One region of the Vibrio sp. DW001 genome, then DNA from elsewhere that is predicted to be linked to it. Evidence: riboswitches for the same ligand, from Rfam matches in the RefSeq annotation. Region 1 holds a riboswitch; the other holds the start of a gene.
The links. Region 1 has a riboswitch for cobalamin ahead of L3V77_RS16655 (TonB-dependent receptor). Riboswitches for the same ligand answer to the same signal wherever they lie in the genome.
Positions count from the first base shown of each region.

Region 2: linked by a shared signal. The riboswitch ahead of L3V77_RS23425 (sirohydrochlorin cobaltochelatase) and the one ahead of L3V77_RS16655 (TonB-dependent receptor) in region 1 are both predicted to bind cobalamin.

Region 1 covers NZ_CP091975.1:3,640,672-3,647,769, reverse strand. The annotation lists gene sthA (Si-specific NAD(P)(+) transhydrogenase) at 1-252, opposite strand, end outside; gene fabR (HTH-type transcriptional repressor FabR) at 476-1,099, shown strand; gene L3V77_RS16665 (YijD family membrane protein) at 1,102-1,473, shown strand; gene trmA (tRNA (uridine(54)-C5)-methyltransferase TrmA) at 1,523-2,632, opposite strand; cobalamin riboswitch at 2,763-2,992, shown strand; gene L3V77_RS16655 (TonB-dependent receptor) at 3,028-4,893, shown strand; gene murI (glutamate racemase) at 5,077-5,871, shown strand; gene L3V77_RS16645 (RNA-binding protein) at 5,840-6,292, opposite strand; rRNA gene L3V77_RS16640 (16S ribosomal RNA) at 6,963-7,098, shown strand, end outside.
Region 2 covers NZ_CP091976.1:1,337,424-1,344,521, forward strand. The annotation lists gene L3V77_RS23400 (ABC transporter substrate-binding protein) at 1-138, opposite strand, end outside; gene L3V77_RS23405 (ABC transporter ATP-binding protein) at 92-829, opposite strand; gene L3V77_RS23410 (iron ABC transporter permease) at 822-1,772, opposite strand; gene L3V77_RS23415 (ABC transporter permease) at 1,769-2,506, opposite strand; gene L3V77_RS23420 (ABC transporter ATP-binding protein) at 2,499-3,416, opposite strand; gene L3V77_RS23425 (sirohydrochlorin cobaltochelatase) at 3,459-4,493, opposite strand; cobalamin riboswitch at 4,664-4,845, opposite strand; cobalamin riboswitch at 5,346-5,514, shown strand; gene L3V77_RS23430 (cobalt-precorrin-5B (C(1))-methyltransferase) at 5,615-6,832, shown strand; gene L3V77_RS23435 (precorrin-8X methylmutase) at 6,820-7,098, shown strand, end outside.

The sequences.
Region 1 (7,098 bases):
GGCAAAAGAGGCATGCACGTTATTTACATTGCGATGAAACAGTGGATTACTATTAAATTCGATGATTCGGCTTACTGCGTGTCTCAATGCTTTCGAAGGAATCGTCCCCCAGTGCGTACATCCGCCACCAACACTTGGCTCCTTTTCAATTATGGCGACATTTAACCCTGCTTTGGTTAATCCCATTGCTGCCCCTTCACCTCCAGGACCACTACCGATTACGATCACATCAAAGTGAGTTTTTCGAGCCATATTGATTCGCCTTCCATGATTTTTGTTAACATTGCTGTAGCGAGATTTTAACTTGTTATCACCATAGGTAAATGGTCATCACACTATAGAGTGGTAATGATCACGGACTTATGCAAATCTAATGGATGTTAGTTGTGCTTTTACAATGTGTATTTCTCACTGGTCCGAATTCGCGTTATAGTAATTAGACGTTAATTGGCTTTATTGGTAAAAATAACCCCCTATGGGAATTCGTGCGCTACAAAAAGAAAAAACACGCCGATCATTAATTGATGCAGCATTCAATCAGCTTAGAGCCGATCGCAGTTTCTCAAATTTGAGTTTAAGAGAAGTCGCGAGGGAAGCAGGTATTGCGCCAACCTCATTCTATCGTCATTTCAAAGATATGGATGAATTAGGATTAACCTTGGTTGATGAAGGCGGGTTACTCCTAAGGCAACTTATGAGGCAAGCAAGGCAGCGAATTGCCAAAGAAGGCAGTGTTATTCGAACTTCAGTAGAAACCTTTATGGAATTTATTGATAGTAGCCCTAACGTGTTTCGATTGTTATTGCGTGAACGCTCAGGTACATCGGCTGAATTTAGAGCCGCAGTGGCAAGAGAGATGCAACATTTCGTGGCTGAAATGACCGAATATTTGATAAGCACAGGAATGGATAGAGAGGAAGCTTCTATTCAGGCGGAAGCATCGGTGATCTTGGTATTTAGCTCCGGCGCAGAAGCGTTGGATTTAAGTAAAGATGAAAGAGAAGAACTAACTGAAAGGTTAGTGATGCAATTAAGAATGACCGCCAAAGGTGCTTATTGGTACAGAAAAGAGCGAGAAAGACAAAACAATAGGATATAACTATGTCGAATGAATCTAATCCAACGAAAAGTGACTCTGCTAGAAAAACGCTACTTTTAGCGGTAATTGTGGGTATGTGCAGCAATGCATTACTTTCTGTGTTGACGGTAACCGAGGTCGCTTTCTCCATTTTCCCACTGATAGCACTGGTACTATCAGTACAAATGCTTTATCAAAATTATTTACGTAACCCCGTTTCAGAAGAACTCCCATTGGTTGGTTTGGCTTGTTTTTTTGTAGGTGCTTTTGGTTACTCAGCATTTATAAAAGCTCAGTATCCGGGGGCGGGATCGAATTTTTTCGCCATTATAGTAACGTTGTTGTTACTGTTATGGGTAGGGAAAAAACTAGGTTTCATCGCTAAGGGTGAGTAGCTAGTTAGGTATTTAAAAAACGAGCGATATGCTCGTTTTTTAATTTACTTTATTTGCGCCTTTCTAAAAGAACACCAGCTTCCATATGGTGGGTGTAAGGAAATTGGTCAAATAGAGCGAATCTGATAATTTTGTGAGTTGTAGACAATAATTCGAGATTTTCTTTGAGCGTTTCAGGGCTGCAAGAGATATATAAAATTCGTTCATAACCTTGAACCATTCTACAAGTGTCTTCGTCCATGCCAGATCTTGGTGGATCGACAAAAATAGTGTTGCAGTTGTAACTAGTTAGGTCAATATTCGCTTGTTTTAAACGTCGAAACTCCCGTTTACCTTCCATCGCTTCGGTAAACTCCTCAGCGGACATACGGATAATTTGGACATTATCTATCTTATTTGCCGTGATATTGTATTGAGCTGAAACTACTGATGGCATAGCGACTTCGGTTGCGAGTACGCGTTCAAAATTTTGAGCGAGGGCTAATGAAAAGTTACCGTTCCCACAATAGAGCTCTAATAAATCACCACTGCTTTCTTTCGTACAGTCTACCGCCCACTCCAGCATTTTCTGAGCAACAATACCGTTCGGTTGAGTAAAGCTATTTTCTACTTGTTGATAGATATAGGTACGGCCATGAACATTTAATTTTTCAATCACATAATCACGCTCGAGCACTATTTTCATTTTTCTTGCTCGTCCGATAATATTAAGATTGAAGCCTCTATTATTAAGCAATACCCTCAATGCTTTTGCCTCTTCAGTCCATTTATCATCAAGCTGACGGTGATAAAGAAGAGAAATAAGCACTTCGCCATTTAAGGTTGACAGAAAATCAACTTGAAACAGTTTTTTCCGAAGGTCATCGTTGTTTTTGATCGTATCTATAAGGAGTGGCATCAACTCGTTAATTACGTTGCTGGCCGCAGGGAATTGATCAACGCGAATTTTCTCACGAGTTCCTTGATTAAACATTATGTAATAAAGAGCTTCACCTTCGTGCCAAACGCGAAATTCGGCTCTCATACGATAATTTTGCTCAGGAGATTCAAATATTTCCAACTCAGGTACATCATATTCAACAAACATTTCGTTGAGACGATTCGCCTTCTCTTTCAGCTGTTCGTGGTAGCGATTAGAGTTTATTTCCAGGTTTGCCATAGATATGCCTTTAACTTTACACAAGGAGCGCAGATTTTATTCAATCCGGCTTGGTTGTCCAGTACTGATATGAATAAGTTTCATGTAGAAACGTAATTTTTTCCACTAGACAAGAGATATATTGATAATTAGTATCCGTTCCAGAGCTGGTGGCAATTGAAACTATAAATTGCCTGAAATGGGAATCTGGTGAAAATCCAGAACTGACGCGCAGCGGTAAAAGAGAACGAACATCTACGGTGAAAACCACACACTGCTACATCCAATGATGAGTGGGAAGTGAGATGCTAGGCGACCAACTAATATTATCATAGGTCATGCTCCTAAGTCCGAATACCTGCCAGCAAGTAAATGAACTTTCTCATTTGCTAGGACTTACGCGAACAGGATTATTAATGAACAAATCAATAATAGCGGCCGCAGTGGCATCGCTAGTTTCTGCATCACCACTCTCTTTTGCACAATCTTCTTCTGATATCGAAACTGTCGTTGTTACAGCCAACCGTTTTGAACAAGCGGAGAGTTCCGCTCTGGCTTCAATAACGGTTATTGATAGAGAGCGTATAGAAGCGACGCAAGCTACCACTGCTTTAGAGTTACTGAAAAGCGTTCCTGGAATTACGGTTAATACGCTAGGGAACAAAGGCAATGCCTCTTCTATATATATCCGTGGAACGAAATCTAAGCATGCCCTCGTTTTAGTTGATGGCGTTAGAGTTAATTCGCCAACGTTGGGGGGAGCATCCATCGGACTAATCCCCGCTTTTGCTATTCAGAGTATTGAGATAGTGAGAGGCCCACGGGCTTCTGTTTATGGATCTGATGCTATTGGCGGAGTGATTGCGATAAGCACTATATCTTCAGAAGAAACCCATGAGTTGAGAGTAGGTTATGGTAGCGAAGATCATGGCCAAGTTGGTTGGCGGTCATCAGGTAATATTTCAGAAAATACTCAAGGTTCTTTTGTAGTAAACAAAGAACAAAGCGATGGTTACAAAATATATGAATTGGCCGCGGATGGTGAAAAGTTTGGTTATTCAGCCCAAACAGCATTCGGTCATATTAATCACCAACTAAATGATGAATGGTCTTTGATGTTTAGTGGATATGACAAATCGTCAGATTTCGAATACGCAGGTCAATATGACGGTTCGAAAAATCAACAAGATGATGAGTTCTATAGTTTGTCCAGTGGTGTTACATATGAAAAAAAGAATTACCTTTCTAATCTACAGTTTTTTTTAGGTAAGAGTTATCAAGCAACGGGTGATGCTGAAGGACAAAATGCGAAAGGGACAATAACTTCTCGTCGTAATGGTGTTTCCTGGGTAAATACCTATTTGGCTCTTAATAATATCGTTCTTAATGCAGGATTAGATTATTACAAAGAGAGCGCTGATAGAGGAGGCTCAAATACGGATAATTACGAAAAACTAGATAAAGAAAACAAAGCGGCATTCTTGACCTCTAGTTTTGTATTTGATCCACTAAGCTTAGAACTGAGTTTAAGACATGATGATGATAGCGCATTTGGTGGAAAGACAACTTGGAATGCGGCAGCAGGGTATCAAATCTCGAAATCACTTCAAATAGTATCTTCTATTGGTAGTGCATTTAAAGCGCCAACATTTAACGACTTGTATTGGCCTGAATCTGCTTATGATAAAGGTAACCCAAATTTAAAACCGGAAGAGTCGGAGTCCGCGGAGGTTGGTCTTCGAGGCAACTACGAAGTGTTAAACTGGAGCATTACGGCATATAAAACAGAAATCGAAAACCTTATAAATTGGGCTCAAGAGAATGGAAGCGGAAAATGGACACCTTCAAATGTTAATGATGCGACAATAGAAGGCATTGAAGTCGCAATTGATTTCTATACGGGGCCAATCAACCATGAACTTGTTGCTGAATGGATGGATTCAGAAGATAAAAGTACAGGAGATGCATTAGTTCGTATCCCTGAAAATAAATTTGCTTGGAATATGATGTATTTTTATGAAAACTTCGATCTGAGTGTGTCGGCGTTATATACGGGAGAAAGAGCAGACAATTCTGACAAGGAACTTGATGCTTATACTGTTGTTGATTTAGGTATAGGATATTTGGCGACGAGTTCTCTTAAATTAGGATTGCGGGTAAATAATGCTTTTGATACTGATTATGAAACAGGTTATGGGAGTAGTAGTTTCGTGACTGGCGATAATTACTATTACAAAGGACCTGGCCGAACTGCATTTTTTACTGGAACTTATCAGTTCTAAATTGCAAAACGGCTTTATGAAAACCCCTCAATTGTTGGACTAACTGGCATTGGGGGTTTTCTATGTTTAGATATATTGAGATATTAACAATAACAAATCCTAGCGCTTAGATAGTTGACTTTATTGTTGCCAAATAGAAACTATTAAGTAAGATCTTTCTTCTTTACCTGACTGGTTTTAACTTTGCCACAGCAAGCTAATATCCTGATCTTCGATTCTGGCGTTGGTGGATTGTCAGTTTATCAAGAAGTTTGCAAAGAACTTCCTAACGCAAATTATATCTATCTATTTGATGACAAAGGTTACCCCTACGGTGAGCTTGACCCTGATACGCTCATCGAAAGAGTGAATGATATGGTGCGTTATGCTACTCAGCGGCATCGGGTTGACGTTATTGTCATAGCATGCAATACAGCAAGTACAATTGTACTTCCTTCATTACGCGAATCATTTTCTATACCTGTTGTTGGTGTTGTACCGGCAATAAAGCCAGCATCTCTTATTTCAAATATTGCAGTCGGACTTATCGCGACACCTGCAACGGTAAAGCGAGAGTATACTCAAACCCTTATTAAACATTATCTGTCTTCTGTTCCGATTAAGCTATTAGGATCGACGGAATTAGTCGATATGGCAGAGAACAAACTAAAAGGCAAACCGGTCTGTATGGAATCTTTAGCTTGTGTATTGAAGCCACTTATCGGAAAAATAGACGTAGCGGTTTTAGGTTGTACACATTTCCCTTTGCTTAGAGATGAAATAAAACAAGTGTTAGGGAATAAGGTTCAAATTATTGATTCAGGAGCGGCTATTGCGAGAAGGGTAGTTTCGTTAATCAATTTTAATCATGATATGAAGAGCAAGCGAGAAATGGTTGCTTACAATAGTGCTTCTTCTAAAAAAGAAGAAGCACTATACATAACGTTCAAAAAACTTGGTTTTGAAACTATTGAGACGATTCCGACTCAGGATGTTTAGGATCATTGGCGATACGTACTTTCAAAGTACGCTGCATATAATCATGATCGTTTAATCCAGAAATAACATTATCGACATCGTTACTGCCAACCACAACAAAGCCAAAACCGCGTCGTTTACCAGTTCGTTTGTCTTTCATTAAGCGTACGGCAAATACTTCGCCATGTTCAGAAAATACTTGACGAACATTGGTTTCGTTCGCTTTGTATGGAAGATTACCAACATACAGTGTTGTTGTAGATGGTTTGTCTTTTGGTGTCGCAGGAGAAGAAGAAGTAGAACAAGAAAGGTTAAGGATAAATGCTGATGCAACTACACCAATTACAAAAGATATAGCGGGAGAAACTGCTAATTGAGAAAAGATAGCAGCGCCAAGTACAGCGAGAGCGATTATTAAAAAGATAAATTTTTTAGAGTTCATATTTGAATACAACGTCTAGTAGATAAAAAAAATGGGATATATAGCTAACAAATATAGCTTCCTGAATACTACGGGTAACTCTGCTTAATTTCCAACCTATTGATGTGACTCTGCTCAAATGTTGAAATTTTATCCAATAAATATCTGTTTGATCGTTTTTTAAGCAAGCAGAAAAATAAATCAAAAAAGATCTTGCCAGAAAAAAAAACCTCCCTATAATGCGCCCTCACCAACACGGAGTACAGCAACAGAAAGTACAGTGAAAAATGGTGATGAGAAAAGGATCCAAAAAGATCTTGACTCATTAAAATGGAAGCGTAGAATACGCATCCCTAACTGATTGGAACTGATAAAGATTCGATAGTTAGAACGCTCTTTAACAATTTAAACCTATATCAATCTGTGTGGGCACTCGTTGATGACAATCGAAGATGATTCTCTGCTTTAGGGCACGAAATCAACAACGGTTTCAATGAACTGAGTGACCTAATTTGATGCTTATTTTGTTTTTACTTTTTTAAAAGTGAAAGTGAATTAACGTTGAACACAGTTATTTAAATATCACTCTGTTGGAGTGATAGAACTTTAAAGAACACTTTACTATTTAACCTTTGGTTATCTAAAGTAAAAGGCAATTTAAAGTCAGTATTCATTGAGCCAAAAAGAACTTAAATTGAAGAGTTTGATCATGGCTCAGATTGAACGCTGGCGGCAGGCTTAACACATGCAAGTCGAGCGGAAACGAAATTAACAATCCTTCGGGAGCGTTAATAGGCGTCGAGCGGCGGACGGGTGAGTAATGCTTA
Region 2 (7,098 bases), on a different replicon from region 1:
AACGCCGACCACCTTGTCCTGAACGCCAAGTCTAATCAATATGTCACCAGCTGCGGGTGCAAGTAGGACAATTCTTTCGTAGGCTAAAGCTTCAGGAACAGAAACTAAAGCTAGTAGTATCAGAAGACACCGTAACATCGTAGACCTCGGAGAGTAGTTGTGGGGTAACTTGGTCCCTAAGGACATCATAAATAAGCTCCCCTTTTTTAAAGAAAAGGAACCGTTCAAAATAGCGATACGCAAGATTGATATCGTGCACAGAAGTGATGACCGTCTGTGGCAACTGGTGTAGGTGGTCAAATATCTCTAATGTATGACGGATATCTAAGCTGGAGTTGGGCTCATCTAAATAGATAATCGGGGCTTCCTGATTTAACACGCGCGCTAACATCACTCGACGTTTTTCACCGCCAGAGAGGTCTGAATAACTGCGTTTCTTATACTGTTCGATATCCAGTAACTTCAGTAGCTCGATGGTCTTGTCTTTATCTTGTTGTTGGAACTCATTGGTTTTCAAGTGTACATATCTTCCGAGCAGCGCAACCTCTAGGACGCTAAACGGAAATGAGATATCTGAAAACTGGGGTAGAACGGAAAACAGTCTCGCTCGCGTCGAGTGGGCGATCTCTTCCAATGGTTGTTGCTGATAAAATATGGATTGTTGAGGGGTTTCGATTAACCCAGCAAGCAAATTTATCAATGTACTTTTTCCGCAACCGTTCTCGCCCATTAGTGCCACTTTCTCACCAGATGCAATGGTTAATGAAGGGACGTTAAGGGAGAAATCGCTTCTGCGATATTCTAGATTTTGAATCTTGATATTAGCCATTCCAGAAGTGCTCCCTTCGGTGCTTTAACAGATAGAAGAAGAACGCACCACCGAATACCGCCGTCATAATACCGACTGGTAGCTCCGCCCCGCCTGGGATTATCACTCTCGCAATCGTATCCGATGCCATAAGCAGAAACGCACCAAACAAACTGGAATAAAAGATATTATGTTTCATATCGCTGCCAAAAAGACTGCGAGAGATATGAGGAACGATGAGACCAACAAAGCCGATAATCCCTGAAAAGCTGACCGCCACAGAAACCAGTAAGGTCGAGGCGATAAACACTTTTGAACGGAGGCGATGGACATTGACACCAAGGCTCTGTGCCGAGTGTTCATCTAGAGCCAAGATGTTCAGTTTCATTGAATTGCGGTGCAGATAAAAGAAGACGCCCGAAAACAATAAGGTGCAGATGGTTAGCCTTTCTAGGTTGACCATAAAAATGCCCCCCATTAACCAATAGACAATAGAGTTTAATGAGTCCTCAAAATAGTACTTAGAAAAGCTTATCACCGCAGAAGCGACCACATTCATAACGACCCCGGCTAAGATCATCGTAATTGGATTAATCCGTCCGGCTGTCAGGGACATTCGATAAACCATAGTGAGTCCACCTAACCCTGTTATAAAAGCAAATACAGAGACAAAGTGAACCGGCATACCAAGGGAAATGGCTAACACGGCCCCCAATGCTGAGGATGAAGCCGCGCCAGTGGTAAAGCTGTCTGCCAAAGGGTTTTTCAGCGTAAGTTGATAGATGCTGCCGCTAAGACCGAGCATGGCACCGATAACGGCCGAAAATAACACTCTAGGTACTCGAAGTTCGGTCAGAATTTTGTATTCGATCTGCGACATATCAAAAGGATTGATCCAATTGGGACCGATCAGCGTTGAAAGCAGCATACAAATAATAAAGATAGTAACTAATGTCCACCTCATGCTTCGACCTTATATACAATTCGATTGGCAACAAACAACAATATGAGAGTTAGAACAAACAATATAGCCAATGATGAGGTGTTAAATGGGGTATCCAACAGAGAAGAGCGAATGAGATCTGCGCTGTAAGTTAGTGGGGAAAACTTAGCCAGTATCTGAATAATCATGGGCATCTGGTCGACAGGAAAAAATGTGCCAGAAAGAAACATCATCGGGGTAATCACAAATGAATTCATGGTCGCCTGATCTCTATGATTTTTCATCTTGAGTGAGATGATAAAACCGATAAGCGCAAAGGCAACCAGATGCAGCAGTAATGCCAAGGCAAACTGAATTGAGAAATGTAAACTGATACCACAAAAAACGCTATAAATTGCCACGACAGCGACGGGAATCATGCCTTTGGTGACGCCATAAGCCACTTCGCCAGCCACGATTTGCCACCGCTGGTTAGGTGACAACAGGTACTCCTCAAATATCTTCAGATAGAAACGACTGATATTGATTTCGCTCGCGATATTATAGCTATGGTTCATGCTCGACATCGCTAAAAGTCCCGGTAACAAAAATGTGAGATATTCGATACCTTCAATAGTGGTTCCTTTGCCTACGCCATAGCCGAATGCCATCAGATATAGGAACGGAGGAACCGCTGCTGCCAATATGACACGGATAATCTTTTTCTTTAATACGGTGCATTCCCGATAGTAAATGCCTACGACACCATCAAGCATTCTTTATTAACCTTTTTCCAGTGAAATGGAGGAAAACATCTTCCAATGTGGTTTCTCTGACGCTGGTTTCTCTTACTCTCGTTTTCTTCGAACGGGTTTCCAAAGGTTCGTGAGAGATATCAGCGAGTTTTTCCAACGCTTGCTCTCGGTTATCGAAAAACTCCTGATGAAAATCCTCGGTTTCTATTTCAAGAACATAGCGTCCCAAGTTGTGCTTGAGGTTTTCTGCGGTTCCTTGTGTGATTATTTTCCCGCTATCTATAAAGATAACGCGATCCGCTAATCGTTCTGCTTCCTCGATATAGTGAGTAGTGAGAAAAATAGTGCAGTTACGTTCTTTGTTTATTTTATTGAGAAAAGACCACATTTTCCTTCGACTATGGGGGTCTAAACCCACTGTAGGCTCATCCAAAAACAAGATTTTCGGCTTGTGCATCAATGCGCGTGCGATAACCAGTTTTCGCTTCATTCCACCCGATAGTTTTGAGGCGGGTTTGTCTTTATGCTCTGTTAGCCCGGCGAACTCAAGGCACTCATCGATAGCCTGTGTAAGGTCAGCGCCGCGCATTTTGTACAATAGGCCGTGAACCTTAAGGTTTTCAACAGAGGTTAGTTCTCGGTCAACATTATTGTGTTGAGGTACGACCCCGATTAATCGCCTCAGTTCATGTCTGTTAGAGCGATTTTCTATCTTCTCATACAGAACCTGACCAGAGTCGGGTTCGAGCAGCCCAGTCATCATTTTGATTGTTGTGGTTTTTCCTGCTCCATTCGGCCCCAGAAAGGCGCACACTTCTCCGCAACGAAGGGAAAAACTCATCTCATCGACAGCCTTGCTTTTACCAAAATACCGGGTCAATGATTTAACCTCAATGAAAGCGTCGTCGGTGTGATGTTGGTCTGAAATCATGGCTGTACTGCTCTTTCTATTAAATGAGTATGATCAACGGTGTTAACGTAGCGTTATGTTGGCGTCTTTTGCCGCGTCGACGAGGTGTTGAAGATAGATCTTTTGAATGGATTCTTTGCTACCTAGTCCCTCGAGTAAAGGGGTTACTTTGATGTTTTGCTTCGACAACATCACTTTCCATGAGTCATCATCATCACCAGCCATATCGTTGCTTGCATGGTCTCCAGCCACGACCATTAGCGGTTTTACGGCAACACTTTGTATTGCGTCGCGTTTTAACTGCTCCATTATATTATCGAAGTTAGGATAACCTTCCACTAGGCCAACATAGATATTTACGTCGGGGTAACGTTTATTCATCACCTCTTGCAATTCATAATAGAGACCAGTAGAAAGATGGTCGTTGCCATGACCCATATAGATCAAAGCAGTATTGTTTTCCTTTGCTCGTTTCACATCGCTAGCGAGTGCTTCAGCCAGTTGGTCTAAGTCTTCTCGGTACGGATTGTGTGACCCCCATGTGCCCATTAATGGGCGGCCAAGAACGACTTTATTAAACGGTTTCCATTTCTCTTTTATTGTCTGAATGGAAGCCAGAGCGTCGACAGTGGCTTTAAGATCGATAAACTCTTCACCGTGCGACAACAGCGTCGTTTGAACCACGATATTCTTATAGCCTTCGTTTTGCAGATCAGCCATCGTACCGAGTACGTTTTTAACTTGGTAAAAACCTTGTGGTACCTCGGGATGATTTTTTTGATACTCATCATCCGATGCGCGTCTATGCCAGATTTTACGGATAATACTCGAGGTAAATGCAAATCGGACGGGAGTATCAGGGTAGGCGTTTTGTACCTGTTCTTGTATACCAATAAGTGACCCGATTGCCGTGTCATAGCTTGTACCAAATGCGGCGAGTACAATAGCAGATTTTTCTGTTTTAGCGGGAGAATCCGAAGCGTGAGTAACAGGGATAATAGGCAAGGTGGTCAATAGCCCGATAGAGATGATCTTTAGTGCCTTGCGCGGTATGTTATGTATATTAAACATGCCATTAAAACATTTAGAATTTAACATTTTTATATTCCGTAAGTTTAAGTACAACGTCCTTTCCATCATATGGTGATTCTATTGATGGGGTTCGTGTGACATTTATTTTTGGCTTACAGGATTGAATATCGGGACCGGCCATAAATAGGCCAGTAAACCACGAGTAACCCGCTCGCCTTTACAAACTCTAGTCTCAGAGCTTTTATCATTATTCAGGCAGGTCTCCTGGCTTTTGGGTCAACATCTGGCAGCGCGCCTTCCCGGATATTATCCAGTGGACTAATGTCTGCCGACTCTCCAATTACAGTTGCGGGCACAGCTCAAGCGTCTAACTTGATTCCCTTTTAAGTGTTATTTAACCTAAACACAGAATAATGGGCATTGAGTGATGTCCATTATTCTGTGTTCAGGTCAATTTAATAAATATTACACCTGAATGACAATCATATTGCCTTAAAAACATCAATTATAATAGTGATTAATATCAACAAATATAGATATGTTTTTTTACGTGACATATAAAGAAAAAGAATCGTACGACTATTTAACCGTGTCAAATTAAACAATGACGTTGTGTGAAAATTGTCAGTTATGGTAAATACCATCCCATTTAGGATAGAAATAGGCCATACGTCGATTTTATAATCGTAATACCCTTCTTTATGAGAGGTTCGTCACTGTTTATCGTAGATATTATTTCTATAAGAATTTTTCCTGTGCGCACATACCTCATTTTAATTCAATAATATTAGTAAGTTATATTTTTTGATTAAAAACTCTTCATATCAATTACTGATATTTTTCATGGTTATGGTTTTATCATTTAATCTAAATTGATATTTATCAATTTTATTATCGATGCTGTATGAGAGACTTTGGAAATATTTAGTGATAGGTAGTGCTCGTTTATATCTTCTGAGTACTATTTTATAAAGTGAATCAGGTTAAATCCCTGAACTGTACCCGCAACTGTGAACGAAATATCTAATCTCGTGTGGTTGAATATATACTTCGTAAGTCAGAACCTGCTAAATAACCAACAATCAAACAGCCTGGGCGGGATCACTCAGAGTCATTGTATTTCGATTTCGGCCGCATTTAATGTTTGATTATATATAACTATCCCGATTGTGCCGGAGTTTCTGTTAGTGGGTAAATTAAAGCGTTCGAAAAGCAATAAAGAGCTGCGCTGGGGCTATACCACCGGGGCTTGTGCGGCGGCGGCGGCTCGCGCGGCAGTTCGGATGCTTATTTCGGATAATCCGTTCTCTCAAATAGACATTCAACTTCCCAATCGAGACTTGGTGACATTTCAACTGGTTCGTTTAGAACGAATCGTTGAACGACAAACCGAACAAGTACTTGCCGGTATTATTAAAGATGGGGGAGATGACCCCGACTGTACCCATGGCCTAGAGATTCAGTGTACGGCTAAATGGAGTCGCTATCCCGGCATTCAACTCAAAGGCGGGGAAGGGATCGCGACTGTGACGCTTCCGGGGCTTGAACTTCCGGTCGGTGAACCTGCTATCAACCCGATACCTAGGGCCAATATCCTCGAAATGGTGCGGCTAGAGTGGGATCATTTAACGTCAACATTTCCACCAAACAACAATAATGATTTAGGCGAACCACATTCTGGGCTTGAACTTACTATTTCGGCTCCCGGAGGAGTAGAAGCCGCGAAACAGACCATCAGTGAAAGGCTAGGTTTGATTGGTGGAATCTCTATTTTGGGTACGCGTGGAACGGTAAAGCCATTCTCTACATCTGCTTATGCGGCGTCAGTGAGACAGTCGGTTCAGGTTGCGAAAAGCAATGGTTTAGAACACGTTATCTTAACCACGGGTAGCCGTTCAGAAAAATCGGCGATCAAGCAATGGCCAGAGCTGACAGAATTGGCGTTTATTCAGGCCGGCGATTTTATTGGCGTTGGGTTAAGAGCGGCGAAACGCTTTCACGTAAAGCGGGTCACCTTGGTGGTCATGATCGGTAAATTAGGCAAATTAATTTCCGGTCGAATGATGACTCATGTATCTGGTCATGCTATCGATTTCAAGCACCTTAGCAATCTTGCCAGAGAGGCAAATGTATCCTCTTTCTTATGCGATAAAATTTCTGACGCCAACACCGGACGCCATGTGTTAGAACTGGTTAGAGAAAACCGACCAGAGTTGTTTCTTGAGCGCTTGTGTCAGGAGGCAAAAATGCATGCGGATCATTATGTAACCTATGACCTAGGTATCGACGTCATTTTAATCGATTTCGATGGCAAACCCTTAGCCCGATATCCCGATGTAAATTCTATATCAAACCCCACCAAACCTATTGACCAACTTTCAGGTGAAAAGACATGGACACAATGAAACAGATGACCCAACAAGGGCAGGTAATTGAGAATGACTCGTTCTCAATTATCGATCACGAGGTCCACCAAATTCACGGTGGTCACCCGTTTGACGAGAAGCAGTGGCCGGTTGTGCGAAGGGCTATTCATACCACGGGTGATTTCGAGTTTGCTCAGTTGTTTCGGTTTGGTGATGGGGCAGTGGAAGCAGGAATTGACGCGCTAAAAGCGGGTTGTGCAATTATTAGTGATGTGACGATGATCACCAGTGGTTTAAGCGCCCAG